DNA from 2 places in the Planococcus versutus genome. Region 1 is predicted to be linked to the other one. Evidence: riboswitches for the same ligand, from Rfam matches in the RefSeq annotation. Region 1 holds a riboswitch; the other holds the start of a gene.
What was found. A riboswitch is a leader RNA that binds a small molecule or an ion and turns the genes downstream of it on or off. The one in region 1 is predicted to bind cobalamin.

Region 1 (3,213 bases):
CAATGGATTTTTTAAAAGCCCTTGGAATGCAGCACCAGCAATTGCCAGTGCTGCTCCAACAAGTCCCGCCAAAATTACACGCGGCATACGGATATTCCATAAAATATTGGCTGCCGCTTCATCGGAGGCAGGATTCCACAACACGGATGGTGATATCGATACCGTTCCAACCGTTACTCCTAATAAAATTGTTGCTACTAAAGTTAGTAGAGAAACCCCGTAAGCTATAACGTTTTTACTCATTGAAAACATCAGGGTAAACTGCCTGCGCCATTTCCATCAATCCGGCTGTTAATCGTGGACCTGAACGAGTGAGCATGTCCGAGTCTAGACTATAGATAGCGTCTTCTTTCACAGCTGTTACTTCTGCAAAGCCGCCACGTGTTTTAATTTGACCCACTGCATCTTCAACATACCCGCCTTCAGTCGTGATGATCACGTCTGGATTAGCTGCAACGATTGCTTCTGGGTCCATGCTGATCCAGCCTTCCAAATCGCCAGCTACGTTTTTAGCATTGATTATTGATAGCATTTCATCCATGAATGTGCCGCTTCCTGTCGTGAAGATGTCCGGCTGACTGCCGACTTCCAAAAAGACAGTTTTTGGTTCTTCAATCGTTGCTGCTAGTTTTTCAATTTCAGCTACTTGTACTTCCATTTCGGATACAATTTTTTCTGCTTCTTCCATTGCACCTGTCGCTTGTGCGATAGTTGAAATGGAATCATATACTTCATCAAAGCTCTCTGCGTTTTGAACAACAAACACTTCAAGACCTGCATCACGCAATTGTTGCAACCCAGCATCGCCCACACCCAGTCCTGATTCATGTGCGAGTACTAAGTCTGGTTGAAGACTAATAATTTTTTCCACATTAAATTCTTGCCCACCAATTTTTTCAACGTCTGCTGTTGCTTCTGGATAATTATCAAAATCCGAGACCCCTACAATTTTCTCATCTAATCCAAGTTCGTAAGCAATTTCTGTATTCGACGGAATCATTGAAACGATTGCTTCAGGTTCTTCTTCAATGACAATTTCATCGCCAACGGCGTCTACCAATGTTACTGGAAATTCAACTTCTGCTACTTCTGTCGGTGGTTCTGCTGGTGTTTCAATATCTTTTTCAGGTGTTGTTGTCTCCCCGCACCCTGCCAGTATAATGGCTGCTACTCCTGCTGTTGCGCCAAACTTCCAAAACTTTTTCATACATATAATCCCCTTTAGTTGTCATTTTTATGCACTAACAAATGCGTTCAATTGTTCCTGTCATCAGAATAAGAAAAATCCCCCGCAACATTCTGCGAGAGATTAAAAGGACGCCATAAAAAAGCATGCGCATCCAGCCTTTCCTCGCAGGCATATGGGTTTGTTGTCATAAAGGCAGGTCTCCTGGCTTGTGATCACGGGTTTTTTGCACCTTCCCAAAGCGTTGCTTCAGTGGCATGTTGCAAATTCCTCTCACATACAGTGGCGGGACCGCGCCGGAATGGAACCGGCTTCCCTTTTAACTCATGTTCTTAGACATAAGCACCTTTATGAATCGCTATTAAGTTTTGTTTCTGGGTTTCATTATACACGCAAATGATCGGTTTTCGCTTACATTTTTTCAGGAGCTTTGACGCCCACTGTTTTTAATGCATTGGCTAAAGTTGTTTTTACAGCTGTGATTAACGCTAAACGCGCACTTGTCATTTCCACATTTGTCGCATCCAATACTTTATTGGCGTTATAGAAGCTGTGGAAATGGGACGCCAATTCATGAATGTACGTCGTAATACGGTGAGGTGCACGCTGTTTAGCAGCATCTGCAATCACTTGCGGAAAATCACCGATTTTCTTCAAGACATCAATTTCTTTTTCCGAAGTCAATAAATTCAAGTGCTCTTCTGATGCCAACAAGCCTTGTTCTTCTGCTTGACGTAAAATCGAACTAATACGAGCATGCGCATATTGGGAGTAATACACCGGATTTTCGTTTGACTGTGAAACAGCCAAGTCCAAATCAAAATCCATATGGGAATCCCCTGAACGCATTGCGAAGAAATAACGCACAGCATCCAAGCCAACTAATTCTACTAGCTCACGCATGGTTACAGCTTTACCGGTACGTTTACTCATTTTCATTTTTTCGCCGTCTTTGTACAATTGCACCATTTGAATAACGCTCACTTCAAGCGTATCACGGTCATAGCCAAGCGCTTCTATTGCTGCTTTCATGCGCGGAATATACCCGTGATGATCAGCTCCCCATACATTGATTAGCTTATTGAATCCACGCTGCAACTTATCTTCATGGTACGCAATATCCGGCATTAAATACGTATACGTACCGTCGTTTTTAATTAATACACGGTCTTTGTCGTCACCGAATGTTGTTGAGCGGAACCAAGTTGCACCTTCTTCTTCGAATACGTGACCATTTGCGCGCAATTTAGCCAATGCTTCGTCAATTTTGCCATTTTTGTAAAGAGCTGATTCTGGATACCACTCGTCAAATTCAACACGAAAATCAGCTAAATCTTGTTGCAATTTAGCAAGCTCTACTTTTAAGCCATGTTGACGGAACGCTTCAAAACGCGCTTCGTGTGTCATGTCGCTAAATTTGTCACCATGCTCTTGCACTAATGCTTGCGCGATGTCTTTAATGTCTTGTCCGCGATAGCCATTTTCTGGCATGCTGTCGCCTTTACCCAGTGCTTCAAAATAACGTGCTTCAATCGACAACGCCAAATTATTGATTTGATTGCCAGCATCATTGATGTAATATTCACGTGATACATTATATCCTGCAAAATCCAATACGTTGCATAAAGAATCACCGACTGAAGATCCACGAGCATGACCTAGGTGTAAGTCGCCAGTGGGATTAGCCGATACGAACTCTACTTGAATGCGTTCGCCGGCGCCAGCAGTGGAACGGCCATATTCAGCTTTTTGTTCAAGTACTGTTTTGATGACAGTTTGTAAATAATCTTTTTTGATCGTGATGTTGATAAATCCAGGTCCTGCGATTTCTACCGTCTCAATGTTTGCCATATCTTTATCCAGGTTCGCTACGATAGCTTCTGCGATTGCACGAGGTGCTTTTTTAGCCAACCGCGTTAATTGCATGGCAATATTGGTCGCGTAATCCCCATTTGTTTTGTCTCTAGGTGATTCTAATTGCACTTCCACAGTTTCTGTTGTTAACTCTGCTTTTTCAATTGCTTCTG
Region 2 (3,213 bases), 1.1 Mb from region 1:
TGAACGGGTCTTTAGTAAATCGTATATGAGGAATATAGGGAAATGGTAAAACAGTCGCTGAAGTGTAGTGGCTGTTTTTGTGTGACGGCGCTTGTCGGATCTACACGGGCGCTTACGCTTTTGAGTGTCCAGCTTCAGCGCCCAGGTCCTCGAGTCGCTTCAGCTTTACCACAATGGCTGAAAAACGCCATTGCCGGTAAAGCTTCCAGCGCTTGTCGGACCTACACGGGCGCTTGTGCTTTTGAGTGTCCAGCTTCAGCGCCTAGGTCCTCGAGTCGCTTCAGCTTTACCACAATGGCTGAAAAACGCCATTGCCGGTAAAGCTTCCAGCGCTTGTCGGACCTACACGGGCGCTTACGCTTTTCTTAAACCCAACAAAAGCTTTGAAATTGAGTTAAAATAGAAGAAGAGGTTTGGGTTTGATTAAATTGTTTTACTACATAGGAGTCATTAGATTGGATCAACATTATTATTAGGAGGCCATTCATGAATAGTTTCATTGTTATGCAAGGAGAGACGTACCACGAAGAGCGAAATGCAGGACTTCTTTGGACACCGCAGATGGATAAATCGGGAATGGTGCCACATTCTTGGAACCGTATGCAAGAAGTTAAAAAAGGAGATATCGTTTTTCATTATGTGAAAGGATTTGTAGTGGCTATTAGTCGTGTTCAAGAAGATTGTACGAAAAGTATAATACCCAAAAAGTTCAACGAACATCAAGGTGAAGAAGCGGCGTTTATCAGTTATGTTGCTTACCGAGAATTGGAATACCCATTGCACGTAAAGAATTTCTTCCAAGAAATTGAACCGTTATTGCCAATGAAGTATTCAGCATTTCAAGAAGATGCAGGTGGCAACTCTGGTTATTTGTATCCGTGTAATGAAGAATTAGCGATAAAGTTGTTAGAATTGATAAGTTCATTAAATATTTTCACGCTCGAAGTCGAACAATTGGAATTATCAATGGAAGTCATCAAGAAAACCGGACATGATCCATTGCTTAGTTTAATTGCAGAAGCAGAGCTGGAAATCAAAACGAAGATGCGTCGGGGGAAAGCGCAATTTAGAGAAAGTTTATTGCCACTTTGGAATGGAGAATGTCCACTTTGCGGAATTGCGATTGGAGAAGTGCTAAGAGCAACACATGCCAAACCTTGGAAAGACAGTTCAACATCAGAGCGATTAGATCCCTATAATGGTGTGTTGCTATGTGCCAATCATTGTGCATTGTATTTGGCTGGATATATCGCATTTACTGGGGGAGGACGTCTCCATATCTCAAGCCAAATTCCCGAGGAAGATTACTCGATTTATCGGTTGAAAAAAAACTTAAAAATAACTGTATCACCAGAACATGCATCTTATTTAAGATGGCACAAACGAGTCGTATTTGCCGAACCGCGCAAAGTGAAACTACGAAAAAATGAAAACGGAATGATTTGAATGCATCTTTTGTCTTGTAGGATGTGCTACACTAAAACAAAGTGAATAATCATGCAGAAAAAAGGTGCTGATTCGTCAGCATAACAGGGAACTCGGTTACATTCCGAGGCTGTTTCCGCAACTGTAAGTGCGTATGAAATAAGAAAACACCACTGTTTAGATTGAACAGCTAAACGGGAAGGTTCTTAAAGTAAATCGATGCACAAGCCAGGAGACCTACCTTTTTTTGAACGTATTTTTACTCTTCGGAAGATAAGGGAATCATACGGCACGTCTCTATTTTTGACTGCTCGAGTATGTCTTTAAATAGTTATGCCGCCGTCCTCTTTTGAGGGCGGCTTTTTGCTGTTTGGAGAGCGTTCAATGCAGTGATTTTCACCAACTAAAAGTGAGGTGAGAAGATGAAAAAAGATATGCGGTTTCTTTGTTATCCATTTATGCGTGAATCTGCAGCAACTGTAGATTTTGAAATTCGAACCGACTCGTTAACTACACGGATTGGGGAAGCTTTGTCATTAACAAAGGATATTGAAGTGATTCAACGAGACTTGCAGATACTACAACCCATGGCGTATCATTTGAACGGCTCTGTTCGCGGGAAAGTGGCTATACAGGATGAAGATTTGCAAATGTTAAGTAATATGTATGATTATTATGTAAACTTCACAAGAGACAAAATTGGCAATTTTGTTTTGCCACAAGGAACGCATGCTGCTTGTGTTTTGCACGTCTGTCGCAGTGAAGCGAAAAAATCCGTTCGTGCTCTACATAAAGTAAGCGTAGAACGAGACGTGCCTGAAATTCTTTTCAATTATGCGCATCTGCTAGCCAATGTTTTGTTTACAATGGCTGTGTATGTTAATCAACATCATGGCGTGGAAGAAATTCCATTTGTCAGCAAGTCTTATCCAACGAGACCAAAAAAGAAAGAAGTGACCAAAAGCTAATGAAAATATCTTTATTTAAGTTCGCATCCATCGGTGTAATGGCATTAACTCTTAGTGCGTGTCAGTCTGACACAACAGAAAAATCAGAAACCGAAACTAAACCAAAAGAACAAACAAGTTATACAGTTACTGACGACTTAGACAATGCATTAACATTTGAAACAGTTCCTGCTACTGTGGTTTCTTTAATTCCAAGCAACACGGAAATATTGTATGAAATTGGAGCTGGTGATAAATTAATTGGCGCAACTGATTATGACACATATCCAGCTGAAGCTGCAGAAGTTGAACGAGTTTCTGACTCAGTTGTTTTTAATGCAGAGCGTATTATCGAATTAGATCCAGATGTCGTGATTGGTTATTCGACAGGTGCACCAACAGGTTATGAAGAATTAGAAGCTGCGGGTATTCAAGTGTTTGTTATTGAATCTGCCGAATCTTTTGAAGATGTTTATGGAGATATTGAACAAATTTCAACGGTTATGGGGCTTGAAGATAAAGGTGAAGAAGTAAACGACTCAATCAAAGAACAAATTGAAAAAGTACAAGAAAAAGTTGAATCGATCGATGCAACAAAACAACTATATTTTGAAATTAGTCCTTCTCCGGAACTTTATACGGCAGGAGAAAAAACTTTCCAACAAGAAATATTAAATCATGCAAATGTTGAAAACATTTTTGGTGATCTTGAAGGATGGCCGAAAATTTCTGAAGAAGAAGTAATTAAGCGCAATCCCAAAATCATTACAACAACGGTTTCGTATACAGACGATCCAATAGAAGAGATTAAAGCGCGTCAAGGGTGGAGCGACATCGAAGC

Region 2: it holds a riboswitch for cobalamin, as region 1 does, so the genes downstream of both, I858_RS07845 (hypothetical protein) here and I858_RS13545 (ABC transporter substrate-binding protein) in region 1, are expected to answer to the same signal.

Annotation. Positions count from the first base shown of each region.
Region 1 covers NZ_CP016540.2:2,691,285-2,694,497, forward strand. Annotated here, with positions in the region: gene I858_RS13540 (FecCD family ABC transporter permease) at 1-243, opposite strand, end outside; gene I858_RS13545 (ABC transporter substrate-binding protein) at 236-1,207, opposite strand; cobalamin riboswitch at 1,364-1,551, opposite strand; gene argS (arginine--tRNA ligase) at 1,598-3,213, opposite strand, start outside.
Region 2 covers NZ_CP016540.2:1,541,725-1,544,937, forward strand. Annotated here, with positions in the region: gene I858_RS07840 (HNH endonuclease) at 487-1,446, shown strand; cobalamin riboswitch at 1,491-1,684, shown strand; gene I858_RS07845 (hypothetical protein) at 1,848-2,393, shown strand; gene I858_RS07850 (ABC transporter substrate-binding protein) at 2,393-3,213, shown strand, end outside.